3 regions of the Stutzerimonas sp. NM35 genome follow, and region 2 is predicted to be linked to each of the others. Evidence: predicted binding sites of a transcription regulator. Region 2 holds the regulator's gene; each other region holds the start of a gene.

What was found. The regulator sigma-54, encoded in region 2, starts transcription at its own class of promoters, with help from an activator protein. The targets are predictions, from matches to a motif close to ANTGGCATNNANNTTGCTNT.
Region 1: ACYCFC_RS02560 (flagellar hook-length control protein FliK) is a predicted target of sigma-54. The motif match lies at 1,469-1,488, and genes of this name have one in related genera.
Region 3: glnA (glutamate--ammonia ligase) is a predicted target of sigma-54. The motif match lies at 1,451-1,470, and genes of this name have one in related genera.

What each region holds. Positions count from the first base shown of each region.
Region 1 is NZ_CM137728.1:543,258-546,531, reverse strand. Features, by position in the region: gene ACYCFC_RS02560 (flagellar hook-length control protein FliK) at 188-1,420, opposite strand; gene ACYCFC_RS02555 (Hpt domain-containing protein) at 1,523-1,831, opposite strand; gene fliJ (flagellar export protein FliJ) at 2,035-2,487, opposite strand; gene fliI (flagellar protein export ATPase FliI) at 2,491-3,274, opposite strand, start outside.
Region 2 is NZ_CM137728.1:2,671,922-2,675,195, forward strand. Features, by position in the region: gene lptB (LPS export ABC transporter ATP-binding protein) at 1-425, shown strand, start outside; gene ACYCFC_RS12470 (RNA polymerase factor sigma-54) at 571-2,079, shown strand; gene hpf (ribosome hibernation-promoting factor, HPF/YfiA family) at 2,175-2,483, shown strand; gene ptsN (PTS IIA-like nitrogen regulatory protein PtsN) at 2,487-2,951, shown strand; gene rapZ (RNase adapter RapZ) at 3,081-3,274, shown strand, end outside.
Region 3 is NZ_CM137728.1:3,573,810-3,577,083, reverse strand. Features, by position in the region: gene glnA (glutamate--ammonia ligase) at 1-1,354, opposite strand, end outside; gene thiI (tRNA uracil 4-sulfurtransferase ThiI) at 1,719-3,203, shown strand.

The DNA.
Region 1 (3,274 bases), 2.1 Mb from region 2:
TGATTTCATGTCGTTCAATGAGTTGGGAGCAACTGCTGTGCCAAAGTATCGGCCAGTGAGGGAGCACAGTAAATGACCAGCGGCCTGAGGGATTTCCGAATAAAGAGCTGCGCATTATCCCCGGAAAGCAAAAACCGGGCACCAACAGCCTGTTGGCACCCGGTTCTTTGAACCCACGTGAAAGGCGTCAGGCGTAGTAATCCACCAGCCCGCGCGCATCACCAGCCCTTGCACCGCTGATTTCCATCGAGCCCTGAACCACCTCCCCCTCATCACCGGCCAACCCGGCAATGGCACCGCCACGCCCCTCACGCGACTCGGCGTCGCCTTCGCCCTGGCGACCGTGCGCGGACTGATCCGATACGTTCACATCCATGCTCATGCCCTGCTGCGAGAACATGTCGCGCAAGCGCTGCATCTGCCCTTCCAGCGTTTCACGAACGCCGGCGTGAGGGCTGAGGAAGGTCACCTGACTGTGCTCCTTGCTCATGTCGATGCGAATTTCCATGCGGCCCAGTTCGGCCGGGTCGAGCTGTATTTCCGCCGACTTGAGGTTCTGGCTCGACAGCCACATCACCCGATCAACCACCGCCTCGCTCAGTCCGGGCTGCTGCATTTGCAGCGGCTGTCCCGGGACCAGTACGGGGCGCTGTGCCTGCTGGGCCTGATTTTGCTGGGAAATCGCCTGCGTCAGGGTATTGAGCCGGTCAGGCGCGGCATCAACGGCACTGCTGCGGCCCTCCTTCGGCGCGATCTGCTGATCGAGCAGCTCGGCAAAATCCTCCTCAAGCGAAAACGTCTCGCCATCCTCGCTGGCCATCTCGTCTGGAAGCAGCTTCGCGGAAAGGTACGCTTTCGCTTCGGTAACAGCCTCACCTTCAGCCAAGCCTTGCGCGGGCAACATTTTCTGCGCTGTCGCCTGGGTCTCGACCAGCGAATGCTGCGCCATCAACGAATCCTCGGCCTCCGGCGCGGCGTCGGAGGCTGTCATGGGCACTTGCCCCTGCGGCCAACCTGTCAGGAGTTCGCCATCTGGTGTTTGCAGTGCCTCATCCGCACCTTCGGCTTGCCCACCCATACCCAGTAACAGCAACGGATCGAGCTCGACTTCAGCCCCCTGCTCCGCCCCCTCGGTTACCGGCAAGTCGTTGCCAGCCTCGGCAAGGCCCGGCGTTTGCGTGCCGCTTTTCTCGGCGGTTTCATCTGCGGACTTGTCTTTGCCGGACGTGTTGCGCGCGGCAGTGGCAGCGCCATCCTGACGCTCGACAGGTTTGCCTTGGCGCTCCCTGGCATAGACGTCGGCAAAGCTGGAAGCATTGTCCCGGCCGGCTTGCGAAGCATTCCTGGAAGAGGTGCTCGCGGTCTTGGCGACTGTCGCCGGCGCCTTGGTGTTGAGCAATAAATCAGGAGAAACGGCCATGAATAGTTCCGCTTGAAGTAATGAGTTGTGTAGCCCCTGAGTCAATCTCAAGCAAACTCCGGGCCAGTAACAAGCTCAGGATATCGATTCCGTAGCGCCGTCTCAGCCAGGCCCACAAAAACGCTGGCGCTCGGCACGATAGAGAATCCGCACAATGGCAAACTCGCGTTCGATTCGCTCGATCAGTTCGCACGCCTCTTCAAGCTGTCCGCGCTGCGCGGTCTCTTCCAGGGCATGGCAATGTTCGGCCAGCAGGGCGGCGCCCATGTTGCTGCAACTGCCCTTGAAGCTGTGCGCCGCCTGGCGAAGGCGCTCTGCGTCAGCACTTCGGCAGGTCGTCTGCAGCAGGCGCAGCCTTTCCTCGGAATCGCCAAGAAAGGTATCCAGCAACTGCGGGTATTCAGCCTCCATTACCTGCTGGAGTTTCAGCAGGACACTCGCGTCCAGATGATCGGCCACGGCACTGCTCCCGGTTCTCAATCAAGCCTATCCAGTCGGCCCCAGTCCCTACGCTGAGCATGCGCTGCAAACTGCTCTGCCACCGTCATGGTCACCGTGGCCTTACGCATTTCGTCAACAATTTGACCAGAGCCCATAATCTGTCACCGCAAAATTCAATCCTGCCTCGGGCGGCCCGCCAGACGCTGTGAAAACTCGTCGAGCAGCTTCTGCTCGCGCTTGTCGGCAGCGGTTCGCGCTTCCTGCAGATAACGCTCGACCAGCTTGCGCAGGCCGTCCAGCCGGGCACGGCGCTGCTGCCATTGCTCGCGCAGCTTGTTCAGGTTGGCCTGGTGCCAGTCTACGCTGCGCTGCTGCTGGCCGATGGCCGATTCGAGCTGTGAAAGGAAACGCTGATAGTTGACCAGCCACTGACCGGACACGCCCTGACTGCCCTGCGTCATCCATTGCTGCTGGTAATCACTGAAATACTGGCGCAACTCGCCCAGCTTGGCTTCGGCCTGGGAAAGCTGGGTCTGGCCCTGGCCGAACAGACGTGCGGCCTCGCGCTCGGCACGCTCGGCCATATCGATCACCGGGGCCAGGCGGGCCGCTCGACTCGCAGGCAAGGGTTAGCCGCCGGGCCGGGGATTGAACACGGTGGCCAGCAAGGCTTCGCTCTGCGCCAGGTGCTCGGACTCGTTCAACCCCTGGCGCAGGTAGCCAACCATCTCGGCCTGTCGGGCGATAGCCAGGTCGGTCTCCGGATCGCCACCCGGCACATAGGCGCCGACGCTGATCAGATCGCGGCTCTGCTGGTAACGCGACCAGAGCTGCTTGAAGCGCTGCGAATGGCGCACATGCTCGGCGCTGACCACTTGCGGCATCACCCGGCTGATGGAGGCTTCGATATCGATGGCCGGGTAGTGACCTTCCTCGGCCAGGCGCCGGGACAGCACGATATGGCCATCGAGCACACCCCGCGCGGCATCGGCGATGGGGTCCTGCTGGTCGTCACCTTCCGACAGCACCGTGTAGAAAGCCGTGATCGAACCACCGCCCTCCTCGGCATTGCCGGCGCGCTCCACCAGGCTCGGCAGCTTGGCGAACACCGAGGGTGGATAACCCTTGGTCGCCGGCGGTTCGCCAATGGCCAGGGCAATTTCGCGCTGGGCCTGGGCGAAACGCGTCAGCGAATCCATCAGCAGCAGCACGTTCTTGCCCTTGTCGCGAAAATACTCGGCGATACGGGTGCAGTACATGGCCGCGCGCAGGCGCATCAACGGCGCTTCGTCAGCTGGCGAGGCGACCACCACGGAGCGCTTGATGCTCTCTTCGGTGAGGATGTTCTCGATGAATTCCTTGACCTCGCGGCCCCGCTCGCCGATCAGCCCGACGACAATGATGTCGGCCTCG
Region 2 (3,274 bases):
CCATCCTCGAAACCCGCAAGGATCTGGATCGCAGCGGTCGTCAGCAGGCCCTCGAAGGGCTGCTGCAGGAATTCCACATCAGCCATATCCGTGACAGCCTCGGCATGAGCCTCTCCGGCGGCGAACGACGTCGCGTCGAAATCGCCCGCGCGCTGGCCACCGCGCCCAAGTTCATCCTGCTCGACGAGCCTTTCGCCGGCGTCGATCCGATCTCGGTCGGCGACATCAAGCAGATCATTCACCACCTCAAGGCCAAGGGCATCGGCGTGCTGATCACCGATCACAACGTCCGCGAGACGCTGGATATCTGCGAAACGGCCTACATCGTCAACGACGGCCAGCTGATCGCCGAAGGCGATGCACAGACCATCCTTGACAACCAGCTGGTCAAGGAAGTCTATCTGGGGCATGAATTCCGCCTGTAGTTCGGCCTTTCGCTCGACAGGACCATTCAGGGCTAGCCAACCGCTTCCTCTTCAGGCATATAATTTGCTTACACCGGCGCGGCAGCGCCAGCGAAGTCGGAACAGGCGCGGTTGCGCCGGCACACAAGGTTCGAAGTCCTCTGCAATGAAAGCATCGCTAGTCCTGAAGATGGGCCAGCAGCTGACGATGACACCGCAGCTGCAACAAGCCATACGACTGCTCCAGCTCTCGACCCTCGACCTCCAGCAGGAGATCCAGGAAGCGCTGGACTCCAATCCCATGCTCGAACGCGAAGAAGACGGGGACGACTTCGACAATCCCGATCCGATGGCCGAGTCACTCGACAAGAAAACCGAGAACACCCCAGCCGAGCACGGCAGCCCGGACAGCCAGTACGAAGAACCCATCAATACGGTGGAAAATTTCGAGGAAGGCGATTGGGGCGAGCGCATTCCCAACGAGCTGCCGGTAGACACCGCCTGGGAAGACATCTACCAGACCAGCGCCAGCAGCCTGCCCAGCAATGATGACGACGAATGGGACTTCACCACCCGCACCTCATCGGGCGAGAGCCTGCAGACCCATCTGCTCTGGCAACTCAACCTGGCACCGATGAGCGACACCGACCGACTCATCGCCACCACCCTGATCGACTGCATCAACCCCCAGGGCTACCTGGATGAGAGCCTCGAAGAAGTGCTGGAGTCCTTCGATCCCGAACTGGAGATCGAGCTCGACGAAATCGAGGTGGTGCTGCACCGCATCCAGCAATTCGAGCCCGCCGGCATAGGCGCACGCGACCTGCGCGAGTGCCTGCTGCTGCAATTGCGCCAGTTACCCGAGCACACCGCCTGGCTGAGCGAAGCCACGCGCCTGGTTGGCGAGCATCTGGACCTGCTCGGCAGCCGCGACTACAGCCTGCTGCTGCGGCGCATGAAGCTCAAGGAAGACGAACTGCGCCAGGTCATCGACCTGATCCAGTCACTCAACCCGCGCCCCGGCTCGCAGATCGAAACGAGCGAACCGGAATACATCGTTCCCGACGTGATCGTGCGCAAAGACAACAACCGCTGGCTGGTCGAACTGAACCAGGACGCGATGCCGCGCCTGCGGGTGAACGCCCAGTATGCAGGCTTCGTCAAGCGCGCCGACTCCAGCGCCGACAACACCTTCATGCGCAATCAGCTGCAGGAAGCACGCTGGTTCATCAAGAGCCTGCTCAGCCGCAACGAGACACTGATGAAGGTCGCCACCCAGATCGTCGAACACCAGCGCGGCTTTCTCGAGCACGGTGACGAGGCAATGAAGCCGCTGGTTTTGCACGACATTGCCGAAGTGGTGGGCATGCATGAATCGACCATCTCCCGCGTCACCACCCAGAAATACATGCATACGCCGCGTGGCATCTACGAGCTGAAATACTTTTTCTCGAGTCACGTCAGCACCGCCGAAGGAGGCGAGTGCTCATCCACCGCCATTCGCGCGATCATCAAGAAGCTGGTGGCGGCGGAAAACCCCAAAAAGCCATTGAGTGACAGCAAGATCGCTGGTCTACTTGAAGAGCAGGGTATTCAGGTGGCACGCCGAACCGTCGCCAAATACCGGGAATCCTTGGGCATTGCGCCATCCAGCGAGCGCAAGCGATTGTTGTAAAGACAGGTTTGCTAGAAACCAGGCGACCTGGCCGATTTCTTCCGGTGACGGGCTCCAGGCCCGTCAATTCGCCCGAAGCAACAAGGAGAAGCAGTATGCAAGTCAAGATCACCGGCCTTCATCTGGAAGTAACCGAAGCACTGCGTGACTATATCGATGAGAAACTGCAGCGGCTGGAAAGGCATTTCGATCGCATCATCGATATCCAGGTCGTTCTGCAGGTTGAAAAACTGAAGCAGAAAGCCGAAGCCACCATGCATATCGCTGGTCGCGAAGTAGTCGCCAATGCCGAACACGAAGACATGTACGCTGCGATAGACCTGCTCGCCGACAAGCTCGACCGACAGTTGATCAAGCACAAAGAGAAACAACTCGACCATAACCAGGGTGCCGTGGCTCGCTGACCCATGATCCGACTCGAAAACATCCTCGCCCCCGGACGTTCACTCGTGAACGTACCGGGCGGCAGCAAGAAACGCGTCCTGGAACAGATCGCCAAGGTGATCGGCCAGGACCTTCCCGATCTCGACACACAGAATATTTTCGAAAGCTTCGTTGCACGCGAAAAGCTCGGCTCCACCGGTTTCGGCAATGGCATCGCCATACCGCACTGCCGGATGCCCGGCTGCACGACGCCGCTCAGTGCGGTGCTGCGACTCGACGCGCCGGTGGATTTCGATGCCATCGATGGCGCCCCGGTCGATCTGCTGTTCGTGCTTCTGGTACCGGAAGCCGCGACCGACGAGCACCTCGAACTGCTTCGCCAGATTGCCAGCATGCTGGACCAGGAAGAAGTCCGTGAGCGGCTGCGCAACGTCGCAACCGGCCAGGAGCTGTATCAGGCAGTGGTCGATATCCAGCACGGCCACTAAACAGGCCGGATGACCCGCAACCAGGGAGCGAGACGTGTCCGCAATCAGTCCCTCACGAATTTCGCGCCACTGCTGCCAGCAGCAAGGTTCGCAACGCCGATGCCCAACACTGTTGGATACTTCGCTGCCATGCGCCTGATCATTGTCAGCGGGCGCTCCGGTTCAGGTAAAAGCACGGCTCTCGACGTTCTCGAAGACAATGGCTTCTATTGCATCGACAACCTCCCTGCCGGGCTGCTGCCGGAGCTGGCGGAAAAAGCCCTGTTGCATACCGAACTGCTGCAACCGCAGGTGGCGGTCTCCATCGACGCACGCAATCTGCC
Region 3 (3,274 bases), 900 kb from region 2:
TGATCTCTTCTTCGCCCTTGAGCTCCAGGTAGGCGTCGATGAAGTCATCGCTGAACACGCCGCCCTTGGTCAGGAAGGCGCGACCCTTGTCGAGTTCCTCCAGCGCTTCCTTCAGGCTGCCGCACACCTGCGGGATCAGCTTGCCTTCTTCCGGCGGCAGGTCGTAGAGGTTCTTGTCGGCGGCATCGCCGGGGTGGATCTTGTTCTGGATGCCGTCCAGGCCAGCCATCAGCAGTGCGGCGAAGCACAGGTAAGGGTTGGCAGCCGGGTCCGGGAAACGTGCTTCGATACGGCGAGCCTTGGGGCTGGACACGTACGGAATGCGGATCGAGGCGGAGCGGTTGCGCGCCGAGTAGGCCAGCATCACCGGGGCTTCGAAGCCCGGAACCAGGCGCTTGTACGAGTTGGTCGACGGGTTGGTGAAGCCGTTCAGCGCCTTGCCGTGCTTGATGATGCCGCCGATGAAGTACAGCGCGGTCTCGGACAGGCCGGCATAGCCTTCGCCGGAGAAGGTGTTCTTGCCATCCTTGGAGATGGACATGTGCACGTGCATGCCCGAGCCGTTGTCGCCGTAGAGTGGCTTGGGCATGAAGGTGGCGGTCTTGCCGTAGGCGTCGGCGACGTTGTGCACGCAGTACTTGAGGGTCTGGACTTCGTCGGCCTTTTTCACCAGGGTGTTGAACTTGACGCCGATTTCGTTCTGGCCGGCAGTCGCCACTTCGTGGTGATGCACTTCGACGACCAGGCCCATCTCTTCCATGGCGTTGCACATGGCGGTACGGATTTCATGGTCGTGATCGCACGGCGGAACCGGGAAGTAGCCGCCCTTGACGGCGGGGCGATGGCCCTTGTTGCCGCCTTCGACGTCCTGGTCGGTCATCCAGGAGCCCTGCTCGGAATAGATCTTGAACATCGAGCCGGAAATGTCCGACTTGAATTTCACCTGATCGAAGATGAAGAACTCCGGCTCCGGGCCGACGAACACAGTGTCGCCGATGCCGGTGGTCTTGAGGAATTCCTCGGCGCGCTTGGCGATGGAGCGCGGGTCGCGGTCGTAGCCCTGCATGGTGCTCGGCTCGACGATGTCGCAGACCAGAATCAGTGTCGGCTCTTCGGTGAACGGATCGAGCACGGCGGTTTCGTCGACGGGCATCAGGATCATGTCGGAGGCTTCGATGCCTTTCCAGCCATGCACGGACGAGCCATCGAACATCTTGCCGTGCTCGAAGAAATCCTCGTCCTCGGCGTCGCGAGCCGGAATGGTCAAGTGGTGTTGCTTGCCCTTGGTGTCGGTGAAGCGCAGATCAATCCACTTCACATCGTAATCTTTGATCAGTTGAAGCGACTTCGACATGGTGTTCTCCAGATAGTGGAAGCGCTGACAGGGATGCTTCCGAAGCAGGGTGAAGCCGGGCGGCGATGTTCCGCCAAAGGCGACCTGCCTCACAAGAGAGCAAATTGCGTGCCATTGCTCTTTTATGGACAAGAAGTGCCTGAGTCGGGGCGCTTTTCCGGGGCGTGAATTCCAGCCCGACCGTCATCGCCTGTTTGGCGCACCATAATAGTGCGCGGCTTGGGTTTTTCGAGCGATTTGGGAGCAAAAAACGCCGGCAGGCAGTTTTTCAACTGCTTGGCAGAAAACTGCCTGAAAGTTGATCAGATTCCGATATACTCCGCCCCCCTCTTTTTATGCCATGCAGGCGCGTGCGCTCTTTTTCATGAAGCTGATCGTCAAGGTTTTCCCCGAAATCACCATCAAGAGCCCGCCGGTACGCAAGGGTTTCATTCGCCAGCTGGCGAAGAACATCCGCACCGTGCTGCGCGAACTCGATCCCGACCTGCGGGTGGAAGGGGTGTGGGACAACATCGAGGTGGAAACCGCGCTCAGCGATGCGAAAGTGCTGCGCGAGATGATCGAGCGCCTGCGCTGCACGCCGGGCATCGGCCATTGCCTGGAAGTTCATGAATACCCGCTGGGCGATCTGGATGACGTCTTCGAGAAGTGCCACGCGCACTTCGCCGACCGTCTGCCGGGCAAGATCTTCGCGGTGCGCTGCAAGCGTGCCGGCAAGCATGCGTTCAGCTCGATGGATGTCGAGCGCCACGTCGGCAGCCGTCTGCGCGAAGAGTGCGGCGCGGCGGGGATTTCCCTGAAGGCGCCCGAGATCGAAGTGCGCATGGAAATTCGCGATCAGCGCCTGTTCGTCGTGCATGCCCAGCACGACGGCATCGGCGGCTATCCGCTGGGCGCGCTGGAGCAGACCCTGGTCTTGATGTCCGGCGGTTTCGACTCCACCGTGGCCGCCTACCAGATGATGCGCCGCGGGCTGATGACGCATTTCTGCTTCTTCAACCTCGGTGGTCGTGCCCACGAGCTGGGCGTGATGGAAGTCGCCCACTATCTATGGAAGAAATACGGCAGTTCGCACCGCGTACTATTCATCAGCGTGCCGTTCGAGGAAGTGGTCGGCGAGATTCTCGAAAAGGTCGACAACAGCCAGATGGGCGTGGTGCTCAAGCGCATGATGCTGCGCGCCTCGACGCAGATCGCCGAGCGCCTGCGCATCGATGCCCTGGTCACCGGCGAGGCGATTTCGCAGGTATCCAGCCAGACGCTGCCCAACCTCGCAGTGATCGATTCGGCTACCGACATGCTGGTGCTGCGCCCGCTGATCGCCGCCCACAAGCAGGACATCATCAACACCGCGTTCGAGATCGGCACCGCCGAGTTCGCCAAGAACATGCCCGAGTATTGCGGCGTGATCTCCAAGAACCCGACCACCAGGGCCAAGCGCTACCGTATCGAACACGAAGAAAAACAGTTCGACATGAGGGTGCTCGAGCGCGCCCTGGAAAATGCCCGCCAGGTGGCCATCGACCAGGTGATCGACGAGCTGGGCGAGGATATCCAGGTCGAGCACGTGTCGGAGCCGACAGCCAATCAGGTCATTCTCGACATTCGTCATCCTGACGAGGCCGAGGACGAACCTCTGCAACTGGCCGGCATCGAAGTGCAGACACTGCCGTTCTACGCCGTCAACAATCGCTTCAAGGAACTGGACGGGAACCGCCAGTACCTGCTGTATTGCGACAAAGGTGTCATGAGCCGCCTGCATGCTCATCATCTGCTCTGCGAGGGGCATCAGAATGTGCGGGTCTATCGGCCCGCGCGCGGGACGCTGGAAGCTGGAAGCCGGACGTAATGAGCGACTGGTCCAACAACCGCGTGGTCATCCGACGCAAGCAGCCTCCCGACCGGGATGTGCGTCCTTTC